Regions from separate parts of the Allobosea sp. genome, predicted to be linked through region 1. Evidence: predicted binding sites of a transcription regulator. Region 1 holds the regulator's gene; the other holds the start of a gene.
What was found. The regulator LexA, encoded in region 1, represses DNA repair genes until DNA is damaged. The targets are predictions, from matches to a motif close to TGTTCNNNNTGTGTTCNG.
Positions count from the first base shown of each region.

Region 2: the regulator LexA is predicted to act here: its motif matches at 4,458-4,475, upstream of recA (recombinase RecA).

Region 1 is NZ_JAMLIX010000002.1:1,015,990-1,023,601, reverse strand. It holds gene M9917_RS19940 (helicase HerA domain-containing protein) at 1-888, shown strand, start outside; gene M9917_RS19935 (anthranilate synthase component II) at 971-1,588, shown strand; gene trpD (anthranilate phosphoribosyltransferase) at 1,604-2,617, shown strand; gene trpC (indole-3-glycerol phosphate synthase TrpC) at 2,626-3,432, shown strand; gene moaC (cyclic pyranopterin monophosphate synthase MoaC) at 3,429-3,911, shown strand; gene M9917_RS19915 (molybdopterin molybdotransferase MoeA) at 3,911-5,122, shown strand; gene lexA (transcriptional repressor LexA) at 5,200-5,916, shown strand; gene M9917_RS19905 (ComEC/Rec2 family competence protein) at 5,972-7,612, opposite strand, start outside.
Region 2 is NZ_JAMLIX010000001.1:2,980,803-2,988,414, reverse strand. It holds gene M9917_RS14175 (hydantoinase/carbamoylase family amidase) at 1-163, shown strand, start outside; gene M9917_RS14170 (ornithine cyclodeaminase family protein) at 163-1,164, shown strand; gene M9917_RS14165 (GntR family transcriptional regulator) at 1,261-1,992, shown strand; gene M9917_RS14160 (amino acid ABC transporter permease) at 2,081-2,755, shown strand; gene M9917_RS14155 (amino acid ABC transporter permease) at 2,760-3,419, shown strand; gene M9917_RS14150 (transporter substrate-binding domain-containing protein) at 3,449-4,240, shown strand; gene recA (recombinase RecA) at 4,561-5,646, shown strand; gene alaS (alanine--tRNA ligase) at 5,942-7,612, shown strand, end outside.

The sequences.
Region 1 (7,612 bases):
ATGGCCCGTGCCGCCGACCTGCTCGGCATGGACCGGCGCCAGGCCGAGATGTTCCGCGACCTCGCGCGCGGCGAGTTCGTCGCGCTCGGCCCCGCCCTTTCGAAGCGGCCGCTGCCTCTTCGGATCGGCCCGGCCTCCTCGGTCGATCGCGGCGGCGCGCCGGGGCTGATGCCGCTGCCCGAGCAGGCGCCGGAGGAGGCCGGCAAGCTGATCTTCACGCCGGGCGAGGACGAGCCGGCGCCAATGGCCCGCTCCGCTCGCCCGGCAGCGCGCCCGCGGCCGGAGCCGGGCGACGTGCTGCGCCGGATCGAGAGCTACCGCCCTGCCCCGCTGCCGGAGCCCGAACCCGAAATCGCGCTGGAGCCGGCCGAGCGCGAGGCGATCATGGTCGCGGTCCTGCGCGAGCTGATGGCCGATCCCGAGGCGCGCTCGCGGCAGGTCGCGGTGCTCTACCAGGATTTCACCGTGCGCTGCCGGATGCGCCGGCTCGGCCGGGTCGATCTGAGCCTGGAGGAGTTCCGCCGCAGGCTCGCCGTGGCGCGCGCCGGCGTCAGCGACGCCATCGCGGAAAGCGAGGGCTGGCGGGCGGCGGTGGCGGCCTCCGCCACGCTGCCGGAGGATCTGCAGGGGCTCTTCCTCTACATCGCCCGCACCGCGATCGAGGGCCGGCCCTGCCCCGGCGATGCCGAGCTCGCACGGGTCTATGGCAGCCATTCGCCGAGCCGGGCGCGGCGCCTCATCGGCTATATCGAGGAGCGCGGGCTGATCGTGGTCCATGTCGATTTCCGCGGCCAGCGCACGCTGGCGCTGCCGAGCCTCGGCGTCGAGACCGCGCCGGGACTGGCCCAGCCGCGCACCGCCGGGATGCCGCGCAGCGCGCGGGGGTGAGCAAATCGGACCTGCTGCCACGAAACTTGACCATCCCGCCCCCGAGCGTGCATGACCTCAAGCCGCAGTCACGGGTCCGGCCATGCGCGTTCTGTTGATCGACAACTACGACAGCTTCACCTGGAACCTGGTCCACCTCGTCGGCGGGCTGGGGGCCAAGGTCGATGTCTGGCGCAACGACGCGCTGACGGTCGCGGAGGCGCTCGGCGGCGAGCATGACGCGATCGTGCTCTCGCCCGGCCCCTGCACCCCGAACGAGGCGGGAATCTGCCTCGACCTCATCAGGCAGGGCGCGGGCGTGAAGCCGATCTTCGGCGTCTGCCTCGGCATGCAGGCGATGGGGCAGGCCTTCGGCGGGGAGGTGGTGCGCGCGCCGGAGCCGATGCACGGCAAGATCTCGGCCGTCCGCCACAAGGCGCGCGGCCTGTTCCGCGGCATCAACGGGCCGTTGCAGGCGACGCGCTACCACTCGCTCGTGGTCGAGCGCGCCTCCTGCCCGGCCGTGCTCGAGATCGAGGCGGAGACCGAGGACGGCCTGATCATGGCGCTCTCGCACCGGCACTTGCCGGTCCACGGCGTCCAGTTCCATCCGGAGAGCATCGCCTCCGAGCACGGCGCGACGATCCTGCAAAACTTCCTCGACCTGGCGGCGCGATGGCCGCGCGAACGCGAAGCCTCCGCCCAGCCCCTTTCAGCCTGATCCCGCAGAGTTGCCATGGACGATTTCAAACCCTTCATCGCCAAGGTCGCGACCGGCGCGACGCTCTCGCGTGAGGAAGCGCGCGACGCCTTCGACACGATCCTCTCCGGCGAGGTCACCAATGCGCAGTCGGCCGCCTTCCTGATGGCGCTGCGCGTGCGCGGCGAGACGATCGAGGAGATCGCCGGCGCCGTCGGGGCCATGCGCGGCAAGATGCTTCCCGTGAAGGCCCCGCCCGAGGCGATGGACATCGTCGGCACCGGCGGCGATTCCTCCGGCTCCTACAATGTCTCCACGCTGGCCGCGATCATCACCGCCGCCTGCGGCGTGCCGGTCGCCAAGCACGGCAACCGCGCCGCCTCCTCGCGCTCGGGCGCCGCCGACGTGCTGATGGCGCTTGGCGTCAAGGTCGGGCTCGATCCGGCCGCGACCGAGCGCTGCATCCGGCAAGCCGGCGTCGGCTTCATGTTCGCGCCGACGCATCATGCCTCGATGCGCCATGTCGCGCCGGTGCGCACCGAGCTCGGCACGCGCACGATCTTCAACCTGCTCGGGCCGCTCTCCAACCCGGCCGGGGCGAAGCGCCAGCTCATCGGCGCCTTCTCCGAGACCTGGCTGGAGCCGATGGTCAAGGTGCTCGCCTCCCTCGGCTCGACCAGCGTCTGGGCGGTGCACGGCTCCGACGGGCTCGACGAGATCACCACCACCGGGCCGACCCGCGTCGTCTCGCTGGAGAACGGCGAGATCACCCGCTTCTCGATCAGCCCCGCCGATGTCGGCCTTCAGCCGGCGAAGCCCGAAGACCTGCGCGGCGGCACGCCCGAAGAGAACGCGGCGGCGCTCAACGCCGTGCTCGCCGGGGAGAAGACCGCCTTCCGCGACATCGCCGCCTTCAATGCCGCCGCCGCCCTCCTCGTCGCCGGCAAGGCGAAGGACCTGAAAGAGGGCTTCGCCCTGGCGAGCGCCGCGATCGATTCAGGCCGGGCGAAGGCGACCCTCGCCGCGCTCGTCGAAGCCTCGAACGCGTGAGCGCCGGCATGACCGACATCCTCGCCAGAATCGAAGCCTATAAGCGACAGGAGATCGCCGCCGCCAAGGCCGCCGTCCCGCAGGCCGAGATCGAAAAGCGCGCGCGCGCCGCAGGCCAACCGCGCGGCTTCGCCGATGCGCTCGGGGCCAAGCTCGCGCAAGGCACGCCCGCCCTGATCGCCGAGATCAAGAAGGCGAGCCCGTCCAGGGGCCTGATCCGGGCCGATTTCGACCCGCCCACGCTCGCGCGTGCCTATGCGGCCGGCGGCGCGGCCTGTCTTTCCGTGCTGACCGACGCGCCCTCCTTTCAGGGCAGGCCGGAGTTCCTGACGCAGGCGCGCGAGGCCGCCGGCCTGCCGGCGCTGCGCAAGGATTTCCTCTACGAGCCCTATCAGGTCCATGAGGCCCGCGCCTGGGGCGCCGATTGCATCCTGATCATCATGGCCGGCGTCGACGACGCCACCGCCAAGGCGCTGAACGAGACCGCGCGCGGGCTCGGCATGGACGTGCTGGTCGAGGTGCATGACGACGCCGAGCTCGACCGGGCGCTGAAGCTGGAAAGCAGGCTCATCGGCATCAACAACCGCGACCTGCGCAGCTTCAACGTCGATCTCGCGGTGACGGAACGGCTGGCGCCGCGCGTGCCCGCCGGCCGGATCGTCATTAGCGAAAGCGGCATCTTCAGCCATGCCGACATCGCCCGGCTCAACCGGGCGGGCGTGAACAGCTTTCTCGTCGGCGAGAGCCTGATGCGGCAAGCCGACGTGACCGCCGCGACGCGGGACCTGCTCGCCGGCAAGGCCGACGCGGCGTGAGCAGGCTCAGCCATCTCGACGCCCAGGGTGAGGCGCATATGGTCGATGTCGGCGGCAAGGCCGAGACGGTGCGTCTCGCCATCGCCGAAGGCAACGTCGTGATGGCGCCGGAAACCATCGCGATCGTGCGCGACGGCAACGCCAGGAAGGGCGACGTGCTCGGCACCGCCCGGCTAGCCGGCATCATGGCGGCGAAGCGCACGCATGAGCTGATCCCGCTCTGCCACCCGCTGCTGCTGAGCAAGATTGCCGTCGATCTCACCATCGACGAGGCGCTGCCGGGCGTGCGCGTGCGCGCCGAAGTCAGGATGAAGGGCCAGACCGGCGTCGAGATGGAGGCGCTGACCGCCGTCTCCGTCGCCTGTCTCACCGTCTACGACATGGTCAAGGCCGTCGACCGGGCGATGCGGATCGAGGCTATCCGCCTGCTGCGCAAATCCGGCGGCCAGTCCGGCGATTACGAGGCGAAAGAGTCCTGATGGCGCTCACCCCGGTCCCCGTCGCGCGCAAGGCGCTGCTCGAGAGCATCCCGGGGCCGATGGGAGCGGAGACCCTGCCACTCTCCCAATGCGCCTGGCGGGTGCTCGCCACCGAGGTCGAGGCGCTGAGGACCCATCCGCCCTTCGCCAATTCCGCCATGGACGGCTATGCCGTGCGCGGCGACGAGATGGCGCAAGGCGTTGCGCTCGCCGTGATCGGCGAATCGGCCGCCGGCCGGGCTTTCGAGGGTGCGGTCGGGCCGGGTGAGGCGGTGCGCATCTTCACCGGCGCGCCGATGCCGCAGGGCGCCGACACGATCCTGATCCAGGAAGATGCGGACGGCGTCGGCAGCCCGGCGATCCGCGTGCGCGTGCCGCCCGCGAAGGGCCAGTTCCTGCGCGCTGCGGGGCTCGATTTCCACAAGGGCGACGTCCTGCTGCCGGCCGGGCGCGTGCTCGACGGCGCGGCGCTCGGGCTCGCCGCCGCGATGGGGCACCCGGCCCTGGCCGTCCGGCGCAAGCCCAGCGTCGCGATCCTCGCCACCGGCGACGAGCTGGTGGCGCCGGGCGAGCCGGTGGGGCGCGACCAGATCGTCGCCTCGAACTCGTTCGCGCTCGCCGCGCTGGTCGAGAAGGCCGGCGGCAGCGTGCTCGATCTCGGCATCGCCCGCGACGACCATGCCGACCTCGCCGCGAAGATCGCGCAGGCGCGGGCAGCCGAGGCCGATGTGCTGATCACGCTCGGCGGCGCCTCGGTCGGCGCGCACGACCTCGTGCACGAGGCGCTGACGCGGGCGGGCATGGCGCTCGGCTTCTGGAAGATCGCGATGCGGCCGGGCAAGCCGATGATGACCGGGCGCCTCGGTCCGATGGTGGTGGTCGGCCTGCCCGGCAACCCGGTCTCCTCGATCGTCTGCGGCCATCTCTTCGTGCTGCCGCTGATCGAGGCGCTGCTCGGCATCACTGACGCCGGCCGCGACCGCAGCATCCCCGCTTTGCTCGGCCGCGACCTGCCGGGCAACGACGCGCGCGAGGATTACCTGCGCTCGGAGCTTTCGCTGACGCCGGAAGGCTGGGTCGCGACGCCCTTCGGCCGGCAGGATTCCTCGATGCTCGGCACGCTGGCGCGGGCGCAGGCGCTGACGATCCGCCCGGCCTATGCCCCTCCGGCGAAGCAGGGCGACCCCTGCCGCATCCTGCCGCTACGGTAGCTGCTTGCGGAACACAAGCAGAACGCGTATGGTGTTCGTGCTTTGTTTCGAATCTCTTCCAGGGGCCGGCGGGGACCATGCTGACACGCAAGCAACACGAACTCCTGCGCTTCATCCAGGAACGCTTGCGCGAGAGCGGCGTGCCGCCCTCCTTCGACGAGATGAAGGACGCGCTCGACCTGCGCTCGAAATCCGGCATCCACCGGCTGATCATGGCGCTGGAGGAGCGCGGCTTCATCCGCCGCCTGCCGAACCGGGCGCGCGCGCTCGAGGTCATCAAGACGCCGGAAGGGCTCGGCGCACCGCAGCCGCGGCAGCGCTTCAGCCCGGCCGTGGTCCAGGGCGGCCGAGGCGCTGAGCCGGCTTCCGCCAGGCCGCGCCCCGCGGCAGCGGCGGAGGAGGACGGCCGGCGCGCCGTCGCCATCCCCGTCATGGGCCGCATCGCCGCCGGCACGCCGATCTCGGCGATCCAGAGCCGCAGCCACACCGTTTCGCTGCCGCCCGACATGCTGGGCTCCGGCGAGCATTACGCGCTGGAGGTGCGCGGCGATTCGATGGTCGAGGCCGGCATCCTCGACGGCGATACCGTCATCATCCGCAGGCAGGACACGGCCGATACCGGCGACATCATCGTGGCGCTGATCGACGACGAGGAGGCGACGCTGAAGCGGCTGCGCAAGCGCGGCTCCGCGATCGCGCTCGAAGCGGCGAACCCGGCCTACGAAACCCGCACGCTCGCCCCCGACCGGGTCAAGATCCAGGGGCGGCTGGTCAACCTGATGCGGCGTTACTGAAGGCGATCGGTCGCCATCGGGGCTGGGCGACGGCCCCCGGCTTGATCGGCAACGCCTACAAGGGGTCCGGATCGCCATCGGCGGCATCGGCCGATGGCCGAGGGGCTGCAGCCGGCGGGGCCGCAGGCGCCGGCTTGCCGCGGCTCCAGGGCCTTTCGGCGCCGGAGCGTTCCGCGGCATGGCTGCTCCAGCCCTTGGATGCGCGGTAGAGCGAGGTCGCGCCGCCGCGCGAGAGCGTCATCCGCTCGATCAGCTGCGCCTTGCAGGCCCCACTCCAGGGGGTGGCGGTGACGACGAGGTCGGCCCGCTGGCAATCCTCGACGATCGCCAGCCGGTCGCGCGCATAGGAGACCGTGCGCCGGTCTGCCGTCCGGGCGATGCAGGCCAGCCTGTCGCAGGCGATGCCGGCCCTGAGCGAGGGATCGTCGGGCGAGCGGGCGTCGCCATCGGCGGCGAGCCATTGCTGGAGGACGAAGCGGCTGGGCTTGCCGGCGATGGCGAGGCGCCCGTCGGGCCCACGCACCGCCAGCCCCGCGCCGTCGCGCTCGATCAGGATCTCGGGCCGCTCCGGCTTGCCGGCTATCGCGACGCCGAAGACCAGTGGCAACACCGCAAGCCAGCGCCAGGCGGTCGTCCAGAGCGTCAGCCACAAAAGCGCCAGCGCGAAGCAGCCCAGCACCGCCGGACCGAACGCCGCGACCGTCACCGTGGAATGGTCGATGGTCGCGACCCAATGCGCCACGCTGAGCACCGCGTCGGAGGCGAGCCCCATCAGCGCCCAGGCCGGCCAGTCCAGCCCGAACGGGTAGGCGAGCACGCCGAACACCGCCGCCGGCATCACGAAAAGCGAGACGAAGGGCAGCGCCATGGCGTTGCCGAGCAGGCCGAAGGGGTTGAAGGTCTGGAAATGATAGGCGCCGAAGGGTGCGGTGGCGGCGGTCGCCAGCAAGGTGGTGACGACGATGCCGAGCGCCGCCGTCGCGATCGGCCCAAGCGGCCAGGGCAGCGCCGGCGGCGGATTCGTGCGCTCGCGCCCCTCCCAGCGCTCGGCGAAGGCGATCAGCGCCGCGACCGCGCCGAAGGACATCTGGAAGCTCGGTCCCAGCAGCGCGTCGGGCTCGCGCAGCAGCACGATCATGGCGGCGATCGCGAGGTTGCGCATGCTGAGCGCCGTACGGTCGACCAGGATCGCGCCCAGCATCACCAGCGTCATGATCAGCGAGCGCTCGGTCGCGACGTCGCCGCCGGAGAAGATGCAATAGCCGGTCGCGCCGAGCATGGCCGCCAGCGCCGCGAGCTTCTTCACCGGCCAGCGCAGCGCCGCGGTCTGCGACAGGGCGAGGAGCGCGCGCACCAGCGCGAAGATCGTCCCGGCGGCGAGCACCATGTGCAGCCCGGAGATCGAGACGATGTGGTAGATGCCGGCGGCGCGCAGATCGTTGTTGGTCGCCTCGGTGATCAGGCCGCGCTTGCCGGTGACGAGCGCGGCGGCGACCGCCCCGCCCTGTCCGCCCGCGACCTCGGCGATGCGCCGCGTCAGGGCGTTGCGGGCGCGGTCGATCGTCGCGTCGACGGTCAGGCGCGTCGGCGGGGGATGAGGCGGCGGCGCGAGCGCGATCTTGCCGGAGACGCTGCCGACGGCGCCGATCCCGCGGAAGAAGGCATCGCGGCCGAAATCATAGCCGCCGGCCCTGGC
Region 2 (7,612 bases), on a different contig from region 1:
TGCGATGGTCATGGCCCGTGCCTTGCCGAGCGCCATGCTGTTCGTGCCCAGCATCGGCGGTCGAAGCCACGATACCACGGAAAACACGAACGAAGAGGACATCGTATTGGGCTGTCAGGTGCTGGCGGATGCGGTCGCCGCGCATCTGCGGAGTGTGATCTGATGAAGTTGCTGTCGGAAGCGGATGTCTACGCGCTGGCCAATCCCGACGAGGCCATCCGGGCCTCTCGCGTTGCCTTCGAGGCGCTGTCCAGCGGCCAGGCCGACATGCCGATACGGGCGGAGATCCACCGGCCCGATGTCGGCGGCGTCATACTGGTGATGCCCGGCTTGATCCGCGATCGGGTCTTCGGCCTGAAGATCATCGCCAATCGGCGCCGCGAAGGGGCCGAAGGTCTTGCGACGACATCCATGATCCTGCTCTTCGAAGCCGACAGCCTGGCCCCTCTCGGGCTGGTCTCATCCGATTATTTCACCGATTTCCGGACGGCGGCGGGGCTGGCCGCGGCGACCGACGAGCTGGCGCGCCCGGATGCCCGCGTGCTCGCCGTCTACGGCTCGGGCAAGCTCTCGGAGCCGAGCGTCCGCCTGATCGCCCGCGTCCGTTCCCTCGAGCGTGTCATCCTGGTCGGTCGCACGCCGAGCCGCGTGGCGGCGCTCGCCGAACGGCTGAGGCGCGATCCGCTTCCGGGCAACCCCCGCATCGACATCGACATCGGCCCTGACGACGCGGCCGAAAAGGCCGACATCGTCACGGCCGTGACCAGCGCCGTCGCGCCGGTCTTCGACGGCAGGCGCATCAGGCCCGGCACGCACATCAACGCCGGCGGCGCCTTCCAGCCGACGACCCGCGAGGTCGACGACCACGTTGCCGGGCGCGCCTGCTGTTACGTCGACTCCATGGCCAGTTGTCTGGAACGCGCCGGCGATATCCGTATCCCGCTGGATTCAGGCGTTCTGGACCGGCGCCGCCTGCGCGGCGAGATCGGCGCGTGCCTTGCAGGCAGAATTCCCGGCCGCCAGTCCAGAGACGAGATAACGATGTTCAAATCTCTGGGCACCGCCGTGCAGGACCTGATCCTCTGCGAGGATCTGCTGCATAAGGTCGGATCTGCTCATGGAATGACCTTCGATCATCTTGGAGATTCCGCATGCATGGCATAGCCACCCTGCAAGCTATTGACCATGGCGCGCATCTGCCAGATTTCGGCGGGCCGCTCCTTAACTGAGCGGCCACAACAGGATTCTGGAGAGATCTTCATGCGCCGCATCCGGCAGACCCCTCAGCAACTCGCCTACGAGTATTTGCGCAACCAGATCGTCTCCGGACAATTCCCCGGCGATATGCGCCTGAAGTCGGAGAGTATCGCCGAGGTGCTGGGCCTGAGCCGCATGCCGGTGCGCGAGGCGCTGCGCCAGCTCGATGCCGAAGGCCTCGTCACCTTGCGCCCCAATCGCGGGGCCGTGGTCACCAATCTCACGCCCGAGGACATCCTTGAACTGTTCGAGATGAGGGCCGCGCTGGAGGCCCTGGCGGCCGGCCTTGCCGCGCGGAAGGCGAATGCGGACGATCTGGCCGCTCTCGATTCCGATCTGGTGCACATGGCCCGGATCAAGCCGGATCATATGCAGTGGGTCGTGGAGCACGACCGCTTTCATGACCGGATCTGCCTCCTGTCGGGCCGGCAGCGGCTGTGCAATCTGATCAGCAACAGCCGGCAGCAGGTCCGCCCCTATATTCGGCTTTACGTCGGAAATCATGTCGAGCCGGAGCTGGTGGGCCATGAGCACCGCCTGATCCTCGACTGTCTGCGGGCACGCGACCCCGCCAGGGCGGAAACCGTGATGCGCGATCACGTCATGCACAACGGCGAGACGATCGTCGCGGCGCTCAAGGGCATGCGCCCGGTGGAAAGCAAGGTCGTGCCGCAGGACGAGGCGGGGCCGCGCCCTGCCCGCGCCGCCGGCGATATCGGAGCGGGATCATCATGACGAGATGGCGGGCGCCTATCCATGATCCAAATCCCGGCCGCCGCGCCGCGCCCGGATGCGCGGTCGCTCCCGCAAGCGGCCTGTCTCGATGAACACCCTCCTCGACCTGCAGCCGGGGCTGATCTGGACGTATCGGCAAACGCTGTTTGAGGCCCTGCTCATCACTCTTTGGCTGACGGTAGCCTCGTCGATCGCGGGAATATCCGTCGGTGTCGTGCTGGCTGTCGCCGAGCGCCTGATCGGGCGCAGCCTGTCCTGGCTGGTGACATGCTATGTCGAGTTGTTCCGCAACACGCCGTTGCTCGTGCAACTGATGTGGATGCATTTTGCATTGCCGATGATTACAGGCGTGCCGCTGACACCTTCGCAAAGCGGCTTTTTTACGCTGACATTGAGCGCAGGAGCCTATTTCACCGAGATCGTTCGAGGCGGCATCGTCGCCATCCCGCGCGGCCAGTGGGAAGCGAGCAATGCCCTGGGGCTGCCGCGCTGGCTGACGTTTCGCCTGGTGATCTTGCCGCAGGCCCTCAGGATCATGATGCCTCCGCTCGTCAACATGATCCTGAGCGTCTTCAAGGGCACGACCATCATGTCGATCCTGTCGGTCGGCGAACTCCTGCAGAACGTCAGCCGCATCAGCAACTACACATTCCGATCTGTAGAGATCTTCACGTTTGCTGCACTGATCTATCTTCTGATTGGACTATCGTTCGACATGCTCGCCAGGCATCTCGAAAGCCACCTGCGTCAATCCGGGAGGTAGGCTGATGTTCTTCGACTGGAGCGTTATCTTCCGCTACTGGCCAAATCTGCTGCAAGGCTTATTCGCGACTGCGTGGATAACGCTCCTGGTTTTCGTGCTTGGATCGATCATCGGCTTGCTCGTCGCCGCCATCAATGTATCCGGAAGCCGCAGCGGGCTTATAATTGGCCGTTTATACGTCAACGTATTTAGAAATATACCAGAAATGGTTTTGATATTCTGGTCTTATTATTGCCTTCCACAGATTACGAATCTCGGTCTCTCCGCCCTGTTCACAGGAATATTGGCCTTGTCGCTGGGAGCTGGCGCAAATCTCGGCGAGATTTTCCGCGCCGGCATACAGTCCGTGCCGCGCGGCCAGTATGAAGCTGCGCTCGCCCTGGGGCTATCGCCCCTGCCGCGCTGGGGACGCGTGATCCTGCCCCAGGCGATCAAGCGCATGGTCGCGCCGATCGTCAATTACTCAACCGAAATCCTGAAGCACTCAACGTTATTATCCACAATCGGAATTGTAGAAGTTGCGCAGGTTGCTTTTAGCCTTGGTGGTCAGACTTATAGATATCTGGAATTTTTTACGGTTATAGGCGTTGCGTTTTTTATAATAATATTCCCTATCAGTGTTATTTCTCGAAATTTAGCAACGAGGGAAGCCGGATCAACGTAGAACACACCATCCAACGAGGAGACATGAACATGCCGAAACTATCAAAGTTTTTTGCTTTATTGTTCGCGCTAGCCATGTCGCTCATGGCCCAGAATGCCTTCGCGCAACAGGATCAGGCCATTCAGCGTATAAAGTCCTCCGGGGTCTTGAGGGTCGGTATCGCGGAATCGCCTCCATTCGCCATCAAGAATCCTGCCAACAATACCTGGGAGGGCTTCAACGTCGATATGGCGAATGACCTCGCCAAGGCTATGGGCGTAAAGCTGCAAATCGTCGATTCGACTTGGCCGACCATCATCAGCGGCATGATGGCAGGGCAATATGATGTTCTCATGGCCTCGACTTTCGCGACGCCCGATCGAGCCATGTCGGTTGTCTTCACCGATGGCTATATCATCGCCGGTGAACTGATCCTGGTTCATAAGGATGCTCCCTTCCAGAAGCACGAGGATCTGAACAAGGCAGGCATTACCTTATCTGAACTTGGCGGCACCAGCAACGAACAGACGGCACGCACGCTCTTCCCCAAGGCGACGATACGCGTGCTGACGACGGAAAATCAGGTGGCGCCGGTGCTCGAGGTCGCGAACAAGCGTGCCGATGCGAATGTCGGCGACGCCAACAGCATTCGTGGATTCGTACGCGCCAATCCGCAGGCGCCCGTGCGCATCCTGGAGCCGGATCGCCAGCTGAACTCGCGTTTCCGGGCATATTCGGTGCGCCCGGGCGAATATCATCTTCTGAATTTCCTGAACACCTGGATCGAAAGCCAGCGCCTCGCTGGCCGCCTCCAGGAGTTGAAGGAGAAGTGGGAGCTGTAACGAATGGAAGGGGGGCGGGTGCCGCCGCGGCTGCGCCAGCCCCCCTATTTGAGGGAGCCTCGCCAAGGCGTCTGCGCAGGGCGACAAGCCACAGCCCGAACCTTGTTTATCAGCGGGTTAGAGGCCAAGCGCTCCGTGGCGCGCGCCGCCGGAGAACTTCATCGCTTCGGCGTATCCGGAAGCGACATTCTCCGCCCTCCTGACAGAACCTGACACCGGGAACAAAAAAAGAACTTGCTGGCCGGAACAAAACATGATCATCCTCATGGCAAGGCGTGATTGAGATGTCCCCGCCGCCCTGCCATAAGGAGCCGAGACCCGTGAATCAGGCAAACCTCAGACTCGTGGAAGGCTCCTCGATGGACAAGGCCAAGGCGCTCGACGCGGCGCTCTCCCAGATCGAACGCGCCTTCGGCAAGGGCTCGATCATGCGGCTCGGCAAGAACCCGCAATCGATCGAGATCGAGACGGTCTCGACGGGGTCGCTCGGCCTCGACATCGCGCTCGGCGTCGGCGGCCTGCCCAAGGGCCGCGTCATCGAGATCTACGGGCCCGAATCCTCGGGCAAGACCACGCTCGCGCTGCACACCATCGCCGAGGCGCAGAAAAAGGGCGGCGTCTGCGCCTTCGTCGATGCCGAGCACGCGCTCGATCCCGTTTATGCCCGCAAGCTCGGCGTCAATCTCGACGATCTCCTGATCTCGCAGCCCGACACCGGCGAGCAGGCGCTCGAGATCACCGACACCCTCGTTCGCTCCGGCGCCATCGACGTGCTCGTGGTCGATTCCGTCGCGGCGCTGACCCCTCGCGCCGAGATCGAGGGCGAGATGGGCGACGTCCAGCCCGGCCTACAGGCGAGGCTGATGAGCCAGGCGCTGCGCAAGCTCACCGCCTCGATCTCGCGCTCGAACTGCATGGTGATCTTCATCAACCAGATCCGCATGAAGATCGGCGTGATGTACGGTAGCCCGGAGACCACCACCGGCGGCAACGCGCTCAAGTTCTACGCTTCCGTACGCCTCGACATCCGCCGCATCTCGACGCTGAAGGAGCGCGACGAGGCGACCGGCAACCAGGTTCGCGTCAAGGTCGTCAAGAACAAGGTCGCGCCGCCCTTCAAGCAGGTCGAGTTCGACATCATGTTCGGCGAGGGCATCTCGAAGGTCGGCGAACTGATCGATCTCGGCGTCAAGGCCGGCATGGTCGAGAAGTCGGGCGCCTGGTTCTCCTTCGACAGTCAGCGTCTCGGCCAGGGCCGCGAGAACGCCAAGAGCTTTCTCAGGAACAATCCGGATCTGGCGGCGAAGATCGAGGCCACGATCCGGCAGAATTCCGGCCTCGTCGCCGAGCGCATCCTCGACCAGGCGCACCCGACCGCGGACGACCTCGACGAAGGCGAGGCCTGAGCCGGCCCGCCCAAGCCGTCATTGCGAGGGTTAAACGAAGCAATCCCAGGGCGGCGGGGCGCTACGTCGCCTGGATCGCTTCGTCGCCTCGCTCCTCGCGATGACGGCGGGCATTTCATTTGGGAAAGACACGCAGGGGGGGCAGCCACGAGCTGCCCCTTTTCGTTTGCCGATAAGACCTTGCCGGCCTTGCGTTGCAACGAGCTTTCTGGACAGCGGCGAGCCGCCTGACTAGAACCGGTCCGTCCCGCCGGGCGCGCCCGGTCCCTGCCCAAGATCAGAGCGCAAGACAGCGATGAGCGGCGTCAACGATATCCGGTCGACCTTCCTCGACTACTTCAAGTCAAACGGCCACGAGGTCGTGCCGTCGAGCCCGCTCGTGCCGCGCAACGATCCGACGCTGATGTTCGCCAATTCCGGCATGGTGCAGTTCAAGAACGTCTTCACCGGCCAGGAGAAGCGCCCCTATTCGCGCGCCACCACCGCCCAGAAATGCGTGCGCGCCGGCGGCAAGCACAACGACCTCGACAATGTCGGCTACACCGCCCGTCACCACACCTTCTTCGAGATGCTGGGGAATTTCTCCTTCGGCGACTATTTCAAGGATGAGGCGATCAACCACGCCTGGACGCTGGTCACCCGCGAATTCGGCCTGCCCAGGGACAAGCTCCTCGTCACCGTCTATTCGCAGGACGACGAGGCGCACGGCCTCTGGAGGAAGATCGCGGGCCTCTCCGACGACAAGATCATCCGCATCCCGACCTCGGCCAATTTCTGGCGCATGGGCGACACGGGCCCCTGCGGCCCCTGCTCCGAGATCTTCTACGACCATGGCGACCATATCTGGGGCGGCCCGCCAGGCTCGCCCGACGAGGACGGCGACCGCTTCATCGAGATCTGGAACCTCGTGTTCATGCAATACGAGGAGGCCGCGGGCGGCATCCGCACCGACCTGCCCCGCCCCTCGATCGACACCGGCATGGGGCTGGAGCGCATCGCCGCCGTGCTCCAGGGCACGCATGACAACTACGATATCGACCTGTTCCGCGCCCTGATCGGCGCCATCGCCGATCTGACCTCGGTCGATCCCGACGGGCCGATGAAGGCGAGCCACCGCGTCATCGCCGATCATCTGCGCTGCTCCGCCTTCCTGATCGCCGATGGCGTGCTGCCCTCGAACGAGGGCCGCGGCTATGTGCTGCGCCGGATCATGCGCCGCGGCATGCGCCATGCGCAGCTCCTGGGCGCCAAGGAGCCGCTGCTCTACAAGCTCGTGCCGGCGCTGACCCGCGAGATGGGCCGCGCCTATCCCGAGCTCCTGCGCGCCGAGGCGCTGATCACCGAGACGCTGAAGCTGGAGGAAACCCGCTTCCGCACCACGCTGGCGCGCGGCCTCACTTTGCTCGACGACGCCGCGAAGGACCTGACCGCCGGCCAGAGCCTGAAGGGCGACGTCGCCTTCACCCTCTACGACACCTATGGCTTCCCGCTCGACCTGACGCAGGACGCGCTGCGCGCCCGCGAGATCACCGTCGACACCGAGGGCTTCGACGCCGCCATGCAGCAGCAGAAGGCCAAGGCGCGCGCCGCCTGGGCCGGCTCCGGCGAGGCCGCGACCGAGACGCTCTGGTATCCGCTGCGCGACAGGCTCGGCGCCACCGAATTCCTCGGCTACGACACCGAGGCCGCCGAGGGGGTCGTCACCGCGCTGATCCGCGACAATGCCGAGGTCCAGGCGCTGAAGACCGGCGAGAGCGGCTTCGTGCTGGTCAACCAGACGCCGTTCTATGGCGAATCCGGCGGCCAGGTCGGCGATGCCGGCCTGATCCGCGGCGCCGACACGGTGGCCGAGGTCGGCGACGTGCAGAAGAAGCTCGGCGATGTCTTCGCCCATGCCGTCACGGTCAAGCAAGGCGAGCTCCGGCTCGGCCAGCCCGTCGAGCTCGTCGTCGACCATGCCCGCCGC